2 regions of the Bacillus sp. z33 genome follow, and region 1 is predicted to be linked to the other one. Evidence: riboswitches for the same ligand, from Rfam matches in the RefSeq annotation. Region 1 holds a riboswitch; the other holds the start of a gene.
The links. Region 1 has a riboswitch for glycine ahead of gcvT (glycine cleavage system aminomethyltransferase GcvT). Riboswitches for the same ligand answer to the same signal wherever they lie in the genome.
Positions count from the first base shown of each region.

Region 2: it holds a riboswitch for glycine, as region 1 does, so the genes downstream of both, AC4G3L_RS15315 (amino acid permease) here and gcvT (glycine cleavage system aminomethyltransferase GcvT) in region 1, are expected to answer to the same signal.

Region 1 is NZ_JBZFQN010000001.1:1,014,232-1,023,689, forward strand. Features, by position in the region: gene gcvPA (aminomethyl-transferring glycine dehydrogenase subunit GcvPA) at 1-513, opposite strand, end outside; gene gcvT (glycine cleavage system aminomethyltransferase GcvT) at 510-1,628, opposite strand; glycine riboswitch at 1,804-1,901, opposite strand; glycine riboswitch at 1,904-1,995, opposite strand; gene AC4G3L_RS04735 (DEAD/DEAH box helicase) at 2,202-3,896, shown strand; gene AC4G3L_RS04740 (YqhG family protein) at 3,874-4,668, shown strand; gene AC4G3L_RS04745 (YqzE family protein) at 4,980-5,162, opposite strand; gene AC4G3L_RS04750 (shikimate kinase) at 5,230-5,733, opposite strand; gene comGG (competence type IV pilus minor pilin ComGG) at 5,744-6,157, opposite strand; gene comGF (competence type IV pilus minor pilin ComGF) at 6,114-6,605, opposite strand; gene AC4G3L_RS04765 (hypothetical protein) at 6,538-6,834, opposite strand; gene comGD (competence type IV pilus minor pilin ComGD) at 6,851-7,291, opposite strand; gene comGC (competence type IV pilus major pilin ComGC) at 7,297-7,605, opposite strand; gene comGB (competence type IV pilus assembly protein ComGB) at 7,619-8,659, opposite strand; gene comGA (competence type IV pilus ATPase ComGA) at 8,649-9,458, opposite strand, start outside.
Region 2 is NZ_JBZFQN010000004.1:142,888-152,345, forward strand. Features, by position in the region: gene AC4G3L_RS15315 (amino acid permease) at 120-1,469, opposite strand; glycine riboswitch at 1,642-1,719, opposite strand; gene AC4G3L_RS15320 (DMT family transporter) at 2,220-3,131, opposite strand; gene AC4G3L_RS15325 (carbon starvation CstA family protein) at 3,541-5,358, shown strand; gene AC4G3L_RS15330 (TRM11 family SAM-dependent methyltransferase) at 5,747-6,619, shown strand; gene AC4G3L_RS15335 (DHA2 family efflux MFS transporter permease subunit) at 6,670-8,103, opposite strand; gene AC4G3L_RS15340 (TetR/AcrR family transcriptional regulator) at 8,185-8,742, opposite strand; gene AC4G3L_RS15345 (DUF2628 domain-containing protein) at 9,005-9,313, opposite strand.

The sequences.
Region 1 (9,458 bases):
CACTGCTCGTGATTCCGGATGTACCGCTTCTGAAACGAGCAATTTCTTTCGGCGTGTATGGCCTGCTGACAGCATAGCCGCTTCAGCCAACGCAGTACCGCCATCATACATGGAAGAGTTCGCCACATCCATTCCAGTCAGTTCACAAATCATTGTTTGAAATTCAAAAATAGCCTGCAATTCCCCCTGGGAAATCTCTGGTTGATACGGTGTATAAGCGGTATAAAATTCTGATCTTGATATGACATGATCAACGATGATAGGCGTGTAATGGTCATATACTCCAGCACCAAGAAAAGAACTGTTCGTTTTAAGATTGGCATTTTTCTCAGCAAGCTCTGTTAATTCCTTCAGTAAAGATGTTTCGGACTTTGCCTTTTTTATCTTATATTCACCTTTAAATCTTACTTTTTCAGGGATATCAGAAAATAAATCATCAATTGATTCTACACCAATCGCGTCTAACATCTCATTCTCATCCTGGGCTGTCATTGGTAAGTAACGATGCTTCATTTTTTTACTCCTCCTGCCTGAGTACGTTTATAAAATGGGGTATTGACGATTTGCGCCTTCACTCTTTTTCCTCTGATTTCTATCTCTACTTCCTCATCAAGGACTGCAAATTCAGCTTTGATCAAAATAAGGCCAATATTTTTCTTTAATGTAGGAGATTGCGTTCCCGTAGTCACTTCACCTATTAGTTCATCTTTATCAAAAACCGGATATCCATGTCTGGGAATGCCGCGATTAATCATTTCAATGCCAACAAGCTTCCGAGACGCGCCATTTTCCTTCTGTTCTTTTAATACTTCCAACCCAATAAAATGTTCTTTATCCGTTTTGACAGCGAAACCTATCCCTGCTTCAATTGGTGTAATTGACGGAGAAAGTTCTTGGCCATATAAAGGCAATTTCGCTTCAAAGCGAAGCGTATCTCTTGCCCCGAGACCACAGGGAATTAGACCCCTATCCGTGCCAAAAGCTAAAAGGTTTTTCCATAAATTGACCACATCATCGCTCTTACAATATAATTCAAAACCATCCTCACCTGTGTAGCCTGTTCTGGAAACAAGTACACGGATATCATTAATCATGACATCTTCGCGAAAAGAAAAGAATCCGATACTGTCCAGGTCAACATCCTTTGTAAGCCCCTGTAAAATATCTGCAGCAAGCGGCCCTTGCAAGGCCAATTGCCCCATTTCTTCAGATATATTTCTCAGGTCCACATCTTCACCAGCATATTTTTGCAGCCATTCAAAATCCTTATCTATATTAGAAGCATTCACTACTAATAAATAATCGTCTTCATCTTTTTTATAAATAATTAAGTCATCCACTGTTCCGCCATCTTCATAACACATAGCCGTATACTGCGCACGCCCTGGTTTTAGCTTACTTACATCATTTGTCATCATCTGCTGCAGAAATGGTAAAGAACCAGTTCCCCTAACAGTGAATTCCCCCATATGTGATACGTCAAAGAGGCCTGCTTTTGTACGCACTGCTTCATGCTCCTGTTTAATGCCCGAAAATTGAACAGGCAATTCCCAGCCGCCAAAATCAATTGTTTTTCCACCATATTCTTTGTACACACTGATAAGCGGAGTCTGCTTTAATTCTCCCATCCTTATCCTCCTAAAAAGTTTGTATTATATAGATCCTCTTGCATCTTTATTTAATGATACTGTTTATATGTTCTTACTTTAGAGCACAACTTCTCTCAGCTACTCAGATTTGAATGTATTGATAACTAGTAGACAAACATATGAAAAAGGACAGAAACCTCCCTTATATGGGAAGTCTCTGTCCTGATACCTGAAAGTTTACCGCCGGCATTTGTGTGTGCGTTGGCGTTTCCTCTTGGGTGGCTTTGCAAATAAGAAAGCGCTCTCCAGAGATGCGTCCAGCAAGCGTCTGTTTACCTGAGAGATTCATGGAATTCCATTTGCTCCTTCGGTGCCGCTATTACACGGTCTCTCCCCTTGCCTTCATTCGCTCATATTCTTATGTAATTTGGTCATACTAAACAAAAAGCAAGAGGTAAACCATTTTCAAAATAATCTATACATTTATATCCTACCATCTTCAATAATCAGGTGGCAACCATTTCCTTACAGGAACGAATGATAGGAAACTAGATTTTTTATTTGACCATACATTTTATCAAAAAGCTTAAATCAAGAAAGTTGGGGGTTGCATTGAGTTTAACACCAAAGATCTATTTCGATGAAGAGTGGGAAAAGGAGCTTGAAGAAAAAATTAACGGGGACGGTCCATGGTGCAACTATTCTCTTTTCAAACTCGGATTGGAAGCTGAAAAGCATAATCTAATTCCAGAATTCAATGGTCTCCTCAGCCCAAAGCATTTATCTGGATTTACGCCTCTATCCCATCAAACAGAAGCAGCTACAGAAGTCATTGAAAGGATGAATGGCAAAGCCATACTGGCTGATGAAGTTGGGCTTGGTAAAACGATCGAGGCTGGACTTATATTAAAGGAATATATGATTCGCGGGTTAGTAAGCAAAATCCTGATTCTTGTTCCAGCTTCCCTTGTTTCCCAATGGGCAAAAGAGCTGAATCAGAAGTTCCATATTCCGGCAGTCATATATAGAAAAGGATATGGATGGGATTCAGAATGTATCATTACATCAATTGATACCGCGAAACGGGAACCGCATCGTTCAGCCATTTTGGAACAAACCTATGATATTGTCATCATTGATGAAGCTCATAAATTAAAAAACAATAAAACCAAAAACTATGAATTTGTACAAAAAATCCAGAAAAAATTCTGCTTACTGTTAACGGCGACTCCTATTCAAAACAAGCTTGAAGAAATTTTTTATCTTATTTCATTGCTTAAACCGGGTCATCTGGGGAGCTATGCCAAATTTAACGAACGTTTTTCTGCTAAAAAGCGTTCATTAAAAGATGATGCCTATTTAAAAGAATTAGTGAATATGGTCATGATTCGAAATAAACGCCAGGACACCGGAATTGAATGGACCAGCAGAAAAGTGGAGACGATATTTATTGAGTTCACTGAAAAAGAACAAGCTCTTTATGACGGTGTTTCTTCATTTAGAAAAGAATTACCTGATGGAATAGGAAGTACATTTTCTACCTTAACCCTGCAACGAGAAGCATGCAGCAGCAGAGAAGCAGTCTATTTTACGCTGAAAAATATGCTGGATCGAAATCCAGATGCCGGACCAAGTTATAAGCAAGCGATACATAACCTGATTAACCAGGTTGAATTGGTTGATTGCAATTCAAAAGCAAAAAAAGCACTTGAATTGATTCATTCCATTAAAGATAAGGTCATTATTTTCACCGAGTATAGAGCCACTCAATTATATTTACAGTGGTTTCTTAAGCAAAATGGAATCACTTCTGTTCCATTCCGTGGTGGGTTTAAACGCAGTAAGAAAGACTGGATGAAAGAACTATTTGAAAAACAAGCACAAGTCTTAATTGCTACAGAAGCAGGTGGAGAAGGAATTAACCTGCAATTTTGCCATCATATTATTAACTTTGATTTACCTTGGAATCCGATGCGCCTGGAACAAAGAATTGGCCGAATACACAGGCTTGGACAAACAGAAGATGTCCGCATTTATAATTTTTCTACCAAGAATACCATTGAAGAACATATTATGAAAATCCTATATGAAAAAATCCATTTATTTGAACGAGTTGTTGGAGAACTTGATGATATTCTAACCAGACTGGAGGTTAAGAATCTTGATGAACATCTAACTGACATCGTCAGCAAATCAAAAACAGAAGGTGAGATGAAAATTAAAATGGATAATCTCACTTCCTTAATTCAACTTGCCCAAGATATTAAAAAGGAGATGCCTACACATGCAGCAACAGGAAATTCATGAGTTTCTCGTTCAATTTTTCACAACCAATCATTGTGAAATCATCAATCAGGGACCAGCCCACCTCACTGTGCAATTGACGATTGATATGGATAAAGAATTAATGAATCGTCCTTTTTACTGGCATTATCTCGAAAAGATAGGTGGGGTACCCAATCCGATGAGTTTAACTCTTATCCTCGATAAGGAGGCTGCCCCTCCTGGTTTAAAGGGAGAATTCATTCATTTTGGATCACCACGCCTTCATCAAATATTTTCTTCTGCCCAAAAATTATCTAAGCATATTCGTTTGTTTGAGGAAATTAAAGTGACAAGTGGCCAAATGCCCTTGTTTCCGTGGCTGGTTGTAAATGTAAATATTTCCTATGAATGTGATCGAAAAAGGGACTTATTTTGTTCAATCGGATTAAATTTAATTAATGGTATTTTTGCAGAAAATTTTATCGATTCGGTTGACAAACTCACGCTTACACCTAAAATATCTGACTATACATTTACACTAACACCCATCATTCGTTATCAAAGCGGGTTGAATCGACTAAAGACGTATATTCAAAATAAAATCAATCAGGATGACCACGCGTGGGCTGATGATGCCTGTGTACGTTGGAATAAAGATCTAAATTTGCTGAACCATTTTTATGAGGATCAAAAAGAAGAGGAAAGTAAAACGTATGAACTCGAAAAAGAGGCATTGCGCATGCAATATGAACCCCGGATCCGTGTCAACATCATAAATGGGGGACTCTTTTATCTTACTGGTAAAGCTATATAAGGGAGAAAAGTGTATAAAAAAGCGGCTATAATAAGACCAGCTATAGTTAATTCTACGAAAACCATTCTTGTAACTATATATCTCAGGTTGAAAATAGGGTCTAGAAGAATTTCATATACCTGAACGAACCAAATAATAGGAATACACTTGTTTTATAGAATGCAAGTAAACTCAATTATCCAAAAGCCATATTTAAAGGGTGTACCTGTTTTTTGCTTGTTAACGCGAACTCATTGTATCGATATAAAACATAGTTAGGAAAAAGGAGTACATAAAAAACAGTGGATTCGAATTCGAACCCACTGTTTTACTTAAAAAGTCTTCCGTTTAAAGAGCATTCGAATGGATACCGGAATGATTCCAAACCAATGGCTCATGAATGGCTGCCTGTCATCCTTATGATGGCGGCGTTGCTCTTTACGTTGTTCCTTTGGCTGTTTCATATACACTAACCATTGAATGGTTAAAAATTTTACATAATCATTTGTTTTCATCACTATTCACCCATCAGCAGTATCTCCACATTTCCTATACTCTATTCATGGACTTCCCAAAGAAATGCTAGTTTACAGTGATTTTCATTAAAATCTCATCGATTATATCTAATGTTGTTTTTCCATCTGTTAACAAATGAAATTCAGAAGCTTGCTTATACAGATTCATCCTCTTTTGATACAGACGTTCAATCTGCTCATTTTTATTGTTGTTCAATAAGGGCCTTGATGCATCAGTTTCCAGCCTTTTCATAATTTCAGCAGGACTGGCATCCAGCCAAATGACTGTACCATTTTCGTTCATATATTTTCGGTTGCTCTCCCTTAGGATGATTCCACCGCCTGTTGCGATGATACTATTTTCAGTGGGCAAGGATTGTAATGCCTGCTGTTCTATTTCTCTAAACCCCTCTTCTCCTACTTCATCAAAGAGTTGCGGGATAGACTTTCCAGTACATTCAACCACCCTCTGATCACTGTCATAAAAGGAGCAGTCCAGTTTTTCAGCAAGTGCCATACCCGTAGTCGTTTTCCCCGATCCCATAAATCCAATTAAATAAATGACAGTCATACCATTCCTCCTAACTACCTGTCCAGTTTACAACTTTTCCTGCCGCTGTTGAATAAGTGATGGTTTCCCGTCTCACAGTGTGGTCCGTCTGAATAACAAGTGAGATTTGATAGAAACCATTCTCAAGTGGCTTTATATGATAGGTTATTCTTCCATTATAATAAACCCATTCCCCTTTTGTCTCTGGGATATGTCCATCGTCAAGCATTGAGATCGCAGCATTTGTACCCACATCACCTAGATAGGTAGTTTTTAGCCATTCCATTTGGAATTTATGGTACGTTACTTCCTGAGTCATTTTTCCAATCGAATAAAAACACACAACAAATATAACTGAAAAGAATAATAGTGCTACAGGCATAAATATCCCACGCTCATTTTTAAGAAGGTTCATATTTATATCGTTTAAATAGCCGTTTTTCATATTTATCACCATTTATAAACATTACTGTTATCGTCAGTAACTTCTCCTCTTTTTTTAAATGGAAGCTTTTAATATTTTGGAGAACCATTTCATGACCTGACCCATTTACTCTCCTTCTCACCATATTGTAGTAAATCTCATACGTTACCTCTTCTCCTTCTTTATCCAGTAAAAGGACATTGCTTTTTGGGACTTCCAAGTTTCTTGACTTTTGTATTTCCCTCTCCAATTGGCGGATGAAGATATTCCATTCCATTCTGGAGTTGGTATTCACATCTTCATTATGCCAGTCCGTGACGCTTGCAAGCGCACCTGTCATAAACACGGCTAATAAAGAGAATAACCCTAGCGCAAACAGCATCTCAACCATTGTAAATCCATCATTTTTTAGGCAGAATTTCATATACTTTTTGTAACTTATTCTTTGAGTTGCTATACTCCGCAACATAAACGTCCCCTTCAAGATAAAAAGTATAGGTCTTCCCTTCAATATCTGCTTGTCCGCTATATAACGGACGGCCGTTTATTTCATGATCATTCAATTGTTCAAATAACCTATTTAATGCAACTTCCTCCATTCTATAGTCATTCTTTTGTGCCATGCTGACCATATATGCAGGCAGTAATAAGCAGCAGCTTACCATCAGTATTCCAAATGAAATCAGGAGATCCAACATAACATACCCATTCTCTTTATATCTCTGATATATAAAATCTCCCCCTCCCTAATTGAAAAACAAGCTTGTAAATCGTTTTCCCATTTTTATCTGTCAGATTGATTGTTGTCGGCCCTTCGATATTGCCTGATGAAGTGTAGGTGACCGTCACATTACCAACTTTTTTAAACTTTATTGATTCAGCCTTTTGTATCGATAAAATCTTATGGTTCGTGTACGTATAAGCTGAATATTCATTTTGTTCGGTGGCAAATCTAAGTGTGACATATGTTTTATTTTCAAAAGCATAGGCTTGTGCATAGTAAATATCCTTCTGAAGTTGATTCAAGAACACCTTTTGCTCATATGTTTCAAACATCTTAAATGTAATGGTACTTACGACAGTCAGCATTAAAGTTAGACATCCAAGTACCATTAACACCTCTACTAAAGTAAAACCATCTTCATTCCTTTCCATCCTTGTTAATCCTGAAGACTGACAGTTCCATCAGCCGCGATGACGGCGGTTTTCCCCTCCGGACATTTAACATCCTCTTTTAAAAACCCTTCTGAAGTAAGGTTTTCCAAGGACGGCATACTGCCTTCCTTTAATTTATACGCTTGCACTTGTCCCTCAACCATCTTGACATATGCATCGCATCCCTTGCCATTAACTGCTTCCTGATTTTTCATTACATTTGGTACTGTAATAATTAACAAAACAGATATAACCAACATCACAATCAACATTTCAATCAATGTAAATCCTTGTTCATTTTTAATATATTTCATCACATACACCATCCTAGATCGTATTCATTAATGAAATCATTGGCATTAAGATGGCCAGATAGAGCAGAATTACAAGTATGGCTACAATGCCAAACATTAACGGTTGAACCACCTTTATATATCTTTCTGTCCTCATTTCCATTTCACTTAATAGCATTTTACTGTAGTAAAGCAGCTCCTCGCCCAGTAAACCATTTTTTTGCCCGTGGCTGATTACTCTTTCAAAGTCTGTCATAAAGATTTTTATAGTACCGCAAATACTATCAAGTGTATCGCCCTCTTGAAGGCGGTTCATCATTTGATGGGCAATTTCCCTTACCAGTTTTTTGGGATCCTGTGCGCTCATGATAGTTAAAGCATCTATTATAGAAACGCCGCCCTTCAATAAAGAACCAAGCTGCATAGAGAAATAATACGTGCTCGACAGTCTTCTAAATGTACGTAATAAAGGAACTTTATTCATCAGTAATTCCTGTTTTATTTTAGATATTTTTTTTAAATAGTAGTGGTAAATGAGCATTAGGAAGGTTAATAGCAGAATGATAATAAGAGGAAGATTATTAATCAAGGTAGCGAGTAAAACCGATAGTTTTAAAAATATATTGGTTTCTTGTCCTGCTCCCTGATACATTTCTGAGAATTTGGGCAATAAATAATTGGTGAACGCTTGCAGCAAAGCAAATGTAAATACAAGCAAGAAAATTGGATAATATAATAGATTTTTTAATTTTGTACGATCTTCACTTTTCTTTAACCAGATCTTTCCCCCATCCTTTAAAGATTTTGATAGCTGTCCATGTTTTTCTCCATAGGATACCAAACCAACCAACTCTTGTTCAAAATTCAGCCACTCTAAAAAATCTCTAAATGTATGGCCGTCTTTTAATAAATCAAGCGCCTCTCTGATTCCATCACGGTATTTCTTTTTCCCATGAATAATTGAAAATTCAATCCCTTCATACAAGGTAAAGCCGTTTTCCAATAAATCGCCCAATTCCTGCAAAAACCTCGCCTGATCCTTACCAGACCATCGGGACTTTTGATTAGTCGTCATGCACCCACCTCTCATATTCTTTTTGATCTACAAACCCATAAGCCACAGCCTTGCTTATGAGGTGTGATAAATCCGGATATTGATAGTCTACTTTATCTCCTTCCATCTCCGCCCATACTTTCGCCAATTCATTGCCATAAATCATTTCATGCACGCTTACCCTTCCCCTATGCTTTTCCATGAGGCAATATGGTGAGCATTCATCCACACAAAAAGGGCAATGCAATTCTAATAATCTTTGGGATGTTACTCCTAAAAGAGTCTGTTTAGCTTCCTCTCTGTCTATACCAAATTCCATGAGCCTTCTTACTGCCCCTAATACATCACTTGCATGCATTGTGCTTAATATTAAATGGCCTGTTAAAGCGGCACGAACTGCTATCCTTGCTGTTTCGGCATCCCTAATTTCTCCAATCATAATAATATCTGGGTCATGTCGCAAAGCTGCCTTCAAACCGATGGAATAACTAATTCCGGCTTTCTCATTAATTTGGACTTGAATGGCATCATCGGACTGATGTTCAACGGGATCTTCTAAAGTAATGATATTTCGATTAATAGTATGTTTTGCATGATGAAGCATGGAATATAAAGTAGTGGTCTTTCCACTTCCAGTCGGACCGCAGAACAATAACAAACCATGAGAATGCTTCAGCATGGAAATTAAAGTCGTTGACATTTTTGGAAATAGGGAGATTTCTTCAATTGGGAGAGTTTGCAAATTAGGAATAATGCGGATGACGAGTGATTCTGAGTATGGAGTTGGTAAGGTTGATAAACGAAGGCCAATCCATTTATT
Region 2 (9,458 bases), on a different contig from region 1:
GGGCTCAATTTTCATTAAGTCACTGACTGCTGGTCGTTCATACAGTGTATATGATAAAAAATGCACTCTAATTGTTTGATCATACTTAACAATTAGAGTGCATTATTATTAATGAGCTATTATCTTGATCTCTTCTTTTTCTGAAAGTTATATAAAGCAATCAATAAGATAAACCATAATGGTGTCAACAACATGGATAAACGTGTTTCTGCAGCAAAGAGCATCACGATTAATATGAAAGCAAACATACCCAGTATCACGTAATTTATAACTGGTGTTAATGGAGCTTTAAATGTAGTTGAAGCTCTTAAATCAGGCCTTGTTTTGACATATCTAATATGGGAAATCAAAATAATGCTCCATACCCAAATAAAACAGATAGCGCTGATTGTTGTAACGATTGTAAAAGCCTGCTCTGGTATCAGCTTACTAAGCAGTGCACCTATTGAAACTACAATTGTAGAAGTAAATAATGCATGACTAGGTACATGATGTTTATTTAATTTAGAAAAATTTTCAGGCGCTTCTTTGTTATTGCTTAAATTGTAAAGAATACGGCTGGTTGAGAATAGTCCGCTGTTTGAAGCAGAGGCTGCAGAAGTTAAGACAACAAAGTTAATGATACCCGCTGCCATTGGAATACCGATTAAGGCAAATACCCCCACAAATGGACTGCTTGTTGCACTTAATTGATCCCAAGGGTTTATGCATAAAATTACAAATAAAGCACCTACATAAAACAGCAAGATCCGAACGGGTATTTTGTTGATAGCAGATGGAATGTTCTTTCGCGGATTAGCTGTTTCAGCAGCTGATACACCAATAAGTTCAACTCCTACAAAGGAGAAGACAACCATTTGCAGAGATAGTAAGAACCCCGATATTCCATTCGGGAACATGCCGCCATGATTCCAAAGATTAGAAATAGAAACAGTTCCGCTATCCGTTTCAAAACCAATCACAAGGAGTACGATTCCTATGATAATAAGTGCAACAATAGTGACGACCTTTATAATGGCAAACCAGAATTCTAACTCACCAAAGAGTTTGACGGTCAAAAGATTTAATCCTAAAAGAATCACTAAACAGATGATGGCAGGTACCCATTGCGGGATATCAAACCAGTATTGTGTATATAACCCAACAGCGATAATATCAGCCATGGCCGTCATAATCCAGCAGAACCAATACGTCCAGCCAGTTACAAATCCAGCCCAGGGGCCAAGATATTCAGCAGCAAAATCAATGAAGGACGTATAGCCTGAATTGGATAAAAGTAATTCTCCTAAGGCTCTCATCACAAAAAATAAAGCAATCCCTATAATCAAATAAGAAAAAATAATGGAAGGACCGGCTAAATGTATCGATTTTCCGGAACCTAAAAATAAGCCGGTACCAATAGTACCCCCTATTGCAATCAGTTGTACATGACGATTTTTCAAGTCTCTTTTTAACTCTTGTTTAGCCAAGTTGCATGCCCCCGTTTATTCTTAGATGTCTAAAACAGGCACCTAGTAAAATAGATAATTGTCATACTTTCTCTTTATTTAGATGCAATGTCCCACCTCACGATTGATGATTGGACAATAAAAAAAGAGATTGGTAGTCTCCAATCTCTAAAAGGGCTAAAATAACAAAAATCGTTACCTTTCTGTCCTTTTGCCTGAGATTGTGAATCCTTCGGCGCTGTAAATATACAGTCTCTCCAGAAGCTGCTCCCGCTATAGTTTTATCCACAGCGATCAATGCATGCTATATTAAATTTTTAATAAAATTTCAGAAAAATGATATGACAAAAATGCTATCACTAAATTAATATGTTGTCAAACGTATTGCAGGTAGTTGTTTAATCTGATGAAACCGTGATTATAGAGGATGTTGTAAAGTAAACTTCAAAGGCCATTCCAAAATAAAAACTATGTAAAAATAAAATATAGGTAAATTGCATTTAAAGCTTTATATAAGGAAAAAAGAAGGGGATGGATTGTGTCTATTAAATAGAATGAGACTTTTGGATTACCAAAGGATGAAACGAATTAATTAGATACAAAACAAGGGATTTGAAATCAAAAGAGAATACTACCAGATTCATAGGAAGAGCGGTTGAATACTTTTCTTTTTATGGTTAAGGGAAGGAGGGCATAACAAAAAGACCAAATCAATGAAGATTTGGTCCTTGATATGCTCGTACAAGAACGGAATTACATACTTTTTTAAATCTACAATTCATCCGCAATTCCAAGCAGGATAATACCGAAAATGACAAATGCGATGATCATGTATTGTTTTTTTGTCAGCTTCTCTTTTAGGAAGATTCGTGACAGGATGACTGAAAAGATACTGTAAGATGCAATTAAAGGTGCCGCGATAATGGCATTTCCTGATGACAAGGCAAAAACATAGAAGAATTGCCCAACCGTTTCCAAAATAGCTGCGATACCTTTATCCCGTTCTTTAAATACATGGAAGGATTCCTTCTTGATAAAACGCAGATAGATAAAGGATACAGCTGCGCAGATGAAAAAGGTATATTCATAAGCTAATAACGCTGAATTTTCGCTGATTAATTTTAATTCATCCAGATAGATGGCATCCGCAAAGGTACCAAGCCCATCAATAATACAATATAAAATCGGGAAGATGATGGCCAAAAAACCGATTTGATATTTTTTATCGATATGCTCAGAATTCAGTAGACGTGCTTCATCTTCTGCTCTTTTTTCCAGAACGGCAATTCCGACAATCCCTAGAGTGATGATGATAATCCCGAGTACTTCCAGGATACTCAGCTCATGAGTGAAAAAGATGAAAAGCAGAATACTTGTTACGGCACCTGATGAATTCTGTATCGGTGAAGCGATGGACAATTCAATATAGCGCAAACCAATATATCCAAATGCCATGGATAGGATGTATAAAGCAGATACAGGCAAATATTTAATCATATCCATTGGATTAAACTGTATATCTTTTATAATCATATAGGCAGTTGCATGAATTCCCATTACAAGACCAACCATGATTATAATTTTTATATGGCTGTACTTGTCATTGCTATCTGTTCCTTTTTTGTAAAATAGGTCAGCACCGCCCCAGGCTAATGCTGTTAGAAGTGAAAAAATAAACCACATAATGATTCTCCTTGTTGAAGATTTTCTATATTAGAACTGTTGATGTTTAATAGGCTTGCAGAACTCCGAGTAAGTGACAACCAGGAAAGGTTTGGTTTTCTGAAAGAAACTTGACTGATGTCGCTAAAGGGAGAGGAGTGCTAAGTATTCTTGAACATTAACAGAGTCATAGAGTCAAGAATATAATTTCATACTAAAGCATGTCAAGGCTTTTAAAGATAAAATCGTACCCAATGAATTTGCCTCATTAAGAAAGGGCTTTCTTTTTATTTTTCTCAAATTTTACAATATAATGAAAATGTTAGCAGACGATTTATTAGAGGATGGAAAGATTGAATACATGGGAGGGTGGCATTGGTTAGAATTAGTCTCAATTAATAGATACATAAAAAGAGGAGGGAATAGTAAAATGAATGCAATTACTATAGTGATTGGTTCTATCTGCATCCTTTTAATCGCCTACCGTCTGTATGGGACGTTTATGGCAAACAAAGTTTTGAAGTTATCTGATGATACGCCAACACCAGCAGAAAAATTTGAGGATGGGCAGGACTATGTGCCGACCAATAAATGGGTTGTATTTGGACATCATTTTGCAGCCATTGCTGCTGCCGGACCATTGGTTGGTCCAATTCTGGCAGCTCAGTTTGGTTATTTACCTGGATTGATTTGGTTACTTGTTGGAGCGGTAATCGGAGGAGCTGTTCATGATACAGTTGTTCTTTTTGCCTCTATGCGCCGGGATGGTAAATCATTATCTGAGGTAGCAAAAGAAGAACTTGGACCTGTAGCGGGATTTTGTACGGGCTTGGCCATGCTATTCATTATTACGATTACGATGGCAGGTTTGTCATTGGTTGTACTTGGAGCACTGGAAAGAAACCCATGGGGGACATTTGCAGTAGGGATTACAATACCGATTGCGATGTTAGTGGGAATCTATCATAAGAAAACAGGAAACTTAAAAATTCCTACGACAGTTGGTTTTATCTTAATTATGGCTGCTATTTTCTTTGGACCTCAAATTCAGGGGACGTGGTTGGGCGATTTCTTAACACTTGAAAAAAGCACTCTTGCTATTATTTTACCAGTCTATGCATTTTTCGCCGCAGCTCTTCCTGTTTGGCTATTGCTTGCACCACGTGATTATTTAAGTACATTTATGAAAATTGGCGTTTTCGCCGCACTCATCATTGGCGTATTTATTGTTAACCCTTCTGTTGAGTTCCCGGCCATTATTCCTGACTTCATAAATGGGGGCGGTCCAATTGTGGCCGGTCCGGTTTGGCCGTTTATTTCGATTACGATAGCTTGTGGAGCGATCTCGGGATTCCATGCTTTTGTTGGGTCAGGAACCACACCTAAAATGGTTAGCCGTTGGAGGGATATCAAAGGTATAGCTTTTGGTGCAATGTTAGTAGAATGTTTGGTAGCCATTATGGCATTAATTGCAGCTGTTGCTCTTCAGCCTGGCGATTATTTTGCAATTAATTCTACTCCTGAAGTCTATTCTACATTAGGAATGGAAACAGTCCATTTAAATAGATTGGAAGAAGCAGTAGATATGGACTTGGAAGGAAGAACAGGTGGTGCAGTAACCCTTGCTGTCGGTATGACAGAAATCTTTACCAGTGTACCATTCTTCCAAAACCTGGCTTCCTACTTCTATCAATTTGTAATCCTGTTCGAAGCGGTATTTATTTTAACGGCGATTGATTCAGGTACCAGGGTTGCCCGTTATCTCATCCAGGATTTCTTTGGAGACTTTATCAAACCGCTTAAGCGAACAGATTCTGTCGGAGCTAATATTTTTGCTAGTGCACTGGCCTGCTTTATTTGGGGATATCTATTATTCTCTGGAGATATCAGTTCCGTCTGGGCTCTGTTTGGGGTTTCCAACCAATTGATGGCCTCCATAGGATTGATAGTAGGAGCCACCGTTGTTTTGAAAATCGCAGAGAAACGCTGGTATATGCTAACTTGTTTAATTCCATTGGCCTATCTATATGTAACGGTTAATGTCGGGGGATACTGGATGATTAAGAATGTATATTTAAATCCAGATGCCGGTGGATATAATGTCTTAAATGGTATTCTATCTATTATCATGCTTGGATTGGGTCTCGTCATTATGGTGGCTTCCATCATTAAATGGATTAATCTATCCAAAATTCCACAAGCAAAGTTGATCAAGCAATCAGAGAAGGAACTGCATCATCATATGTAAAATTAGAACAGGTAGAGGAACAAATAGTTTTCTCTACCTGTTTTTTTATATGTTTTAAAAGAAATAAATCATTAAAGTGTGGGGGATTTCTGGCAATGCTACATGCTTCTGTATACCAGGAGCACAGCTGATCTTTACATCCAATGGCTTAAGGGTTACTTACACCTCATGATTCATAATCTACTTCAATAATCATTTTTAAGATTACTTCAAGTGATGTATATGCATTACTATATGTATGATATTTTCGTTTCCTATTAAAATACTTTATAATAAGCCTGTTAATCTATTTAAGTGATTGTTCTAAAGAATATAAGGAATAGGATTGGTGAAGCCAATTTATATCTATACGTATGGATGCAGTTCAGAGGATGAACCTCTATGTAAAATGGAATTCAGGGCACTGTTTAATTCGAATCCTGAAAATCTCGTATTTAAAAGTCCAAAAAAAATCAATCCAAGCAGAAGCCCCTTTATCAGGGAAAGAATAGAGATTCTCATTGAAGGGGACAGTTTGGAGACGATTTATCAGAAGGCAGGCGAGTTATCCTTCCCTGATCAGACATTTAAAACGATATTTGTGAAAACGAATGATTTAGAAGATAAAGTAAGCTTCATTCGTCGAAGAGAGATTGAACGTGAAATAGGATTGCAAATCCAGGCTGAAGCTAATTTGGAAAAGCCGGATATTGTTCTCGGCATCATTACTTGCGGTGGTAAATGGTATGTAGGGATTTATGAAAAAAATGAAGCGGTTTGGTTGCATCATCAAAAGAAACCACGTGAGTATTCGACAGCTCTCAGTACTAGAATGGCAAGGGCAGTTGTTAATATTGCGATTCCCAATCCAGATGGTATCAAAGCGATTGACCCATGCTGTGGCATTGGAAATGTATTGGTAGAGGCCCTATCAATGGGAATTACGATTTGTGGACGTGATATCAAGCCCTTGCCAGCTATCGGAGCCAGGGAAAATGTAGCTCATTTTGGATATAGCTGTGATATTAAAATAGGTGCAATTGAGGAAATTACGGAGCACTATGATGCAGCTATCGTTGATTTACCCTATAATTTATGCCATACAGCGACTTCTGAAGAACAATTATCGATTTTAAAGCATGCAAATCGCATCGCAGACAGGGTAGTAGTTGTGACAGGGGAACGGATCGATAGCATGATGAAGGAAGCTGGATTAAGCATACAGGACCGATGTGAAGCGAAAAAGACAGGATTTACGAGAGAGATTTTATTATGTTTTTAGATTTATAAAATAAGAGGATGGCAAATGCCATCCTCTTATTTTATTCACTTTTAAACATCCACGCGTTTGATGAAGAAGGATACTACCAATCCAATAATGGAGGCAATAAACGCAAATAGAAAGGCGTTTTGCACACCTGCTGTCATAGCTTCAGAGACAGCAAGTGGATTAGTAGGATCTGCAGTAGCCATATAGCTTGCCTGGCCAGCTGACATGATGCTGACAGCAACGGCAGTTCCAATCGCTCCTGCAATTTGCTGAAGGGTATTCATGACGGCAGCTCCATCAGGATAAAACTGTCTTGGCAATTGGTTTAACCCGTTTGTTTGCGAAGGCATCATAATCATGGCAACTCCGATAAACATGCATGTGTGCATGATGATGACCGTTAATTGTGTAGTTTCGGTTGATATATTTGTAAATAAGTAAGTAATTATTGTTGTTAAGATAAAACCGGGAATAACTAAGTATTTCGGTCCAAACGTATCAAATAATTTACCCGTAATTGGAGACATGATTCCATTCACAATTCCACCGGGCAATAAGACAAGGCCGGCTGCTAGAGCTGGCAATAACAGTCCGCCCTTTAGGTACATAGGCAATAAAATCGCTGAGGATAAAATGATCATCATTCCCAGGAATACCATTAAAAGTCCAATGGAGAACATAGGGAACTTAAATACGCGTAAATTAAGCATTGGCTGTTCCATTTTAAACTGGCGGAAAGAAAATAGGATAAGGCTGAGTGCCCCAACAATGATCGGTAAAAGAACAGCTGGGTCGCTCCATGAGCCAGCACCCTCTCCGGCACTGCTAAATCCAAAGACGATTCCTCCAAAACCAATGGATGACAGAATAATGGAGAGAATATCTATTTTTGGTTTCGTGATTGTTGATACGTTCTGCATATAAATGAGACCAAATATGAACGTAAAGATAAGTAAAGGTAAGCAAATCCAGAAAATCGCTTGCCAGCTCAGGCTATCTACGATCAATCCTGAAAGAGTGGGACCGACAGCGGGTGCACACATAATGACAAGCCCCATCATCCCCATAATTGTTCCTCGTCTATGAGGCGGGTATATAACCATAATAACGTTTGTCATTAACGGTAGTAAGAGACCTGTTCCTATAGCCTGAATGACACGGGCTAATAGAAGAATGGCAAAGTTAGGTGCCATAGCTCCTACTAATGTTCCTGCGATTGAAAAAATGAGGGATGCGCTAAATAGTTGCTTAGTAGTAAACCATTGGAGCAATAATGCTGTTACAGGCACAAGAATCCCCAGTACAAGTAAATATCCGGTTGTTAACCATTGAACAACATGGGGACCAATGTGAAAGTCATCCATAATGTTTGTAAAAGCCATATTTAAGGCCGTTTCACTAAAGAGTCCAATAAAGGCACCAATCATAATAGCAATCACAATTGGAAGTGGCTTAATTTGTTTGTTTTCTAAATTTGCAGCTTGATAATTACTCAAATAATATTCCCCTTTCATTATGTATCATTACTAGACCAGTCTATATAATAAGCAGATTAAGGATTATGCATTTTTATTTGCTTATTTCTTTATTATATCGGGCAGACATTCAGAAACATTTAGTAAAGGCTGGCCATTTTTATTGGTTAACGAGCGAGTGATGGCTCCTTCTATCATGGAGTTTACTAGCATACTTAAACGGAACGCTTTTTCTGGTTCAAAGCCATCTTGAATCATTTTGTCATAATAAAGTGATTCCCAGCATTCGAATGCAGATTTACACGCTTTGCGTAAAGGTTCGCTCATTAAGGATGTTTCTGCTGCCAATAGTCCAATTGGTAAACCTTCAAAAAGGTCATTCTCATTGAAATGTTTAGCGATTTTATCAATATGATATTGTAAGGCCTCTAAAACATGATCATACTGATTCATTGCGAGTTTAATATCATCTTCAATTTGAACGGACATTCTGTTGACTGCTTCCACGGCCAGTTGCTCTTTACCATCCGGAAAATGATAATATAAAGATCCTTTAGGTGCACCGCTTTCCTTCAGAATTTGGTTTAAGCCTGTCGCATGATATCCCTGTATGTTAAAAAGGCGAGTAGCTGCCTCTAAAATTTTTTGACGCGAGTCCATTTTTGCACTCACATGGAATCCCTCTTTTCAAATATAATGACTGGTCTATATAAATGAGCAGCTGTTTTATTCTATAAGGTGGCAATATTTTTGTCAATCACTCGTTGTAGATTTATTTTTTTTGTGAGATTAGATGGATAGGAAGAGTGGTTGAGGTGATCAATAGGTTTTTCCAATGAAAATAGAGGAATGGGTGAAATGTTAAAGAAATGGTCCCTTAAGCCAAATACAAAACTTTGAGCTAATTGGGACCATCATAACTTTAAGCGGCTAACAGCTGTTTTTTTATCAATATTTCCCGATCTGTAGCATATACAGGGCGGTAGCCGTTTGTAAGTAGATTTTTTATATAGATTTTATTATAGATAAAGGCAAATATAGCGCTTGTTAGCAGTGCGCCTAATCCAAATGCAAAAAGATTAATCGTGATGGATATTAAAAGCATAATCGTAGCCCATTTATAATCCTTGCGCAGCAATGCAGGGAAAATTCCAAAAAATAGAGTGGTCCAGCTGAAGCCAAGCTTCGTCTCTTTTATGATGCCTTCTTTATTTATTAGAGATATTTTCATACAATCACTCCTGTGTCATATAGTTCCATCATAAAAGAATTTTTTAAATGAATACATGGTAGTTTATAGAAGCATGCTTGGTGTTGGAAGATAATTTGGAAAACGAAGATTATTTCTACTGATTCATTATCATTTATTTATGATA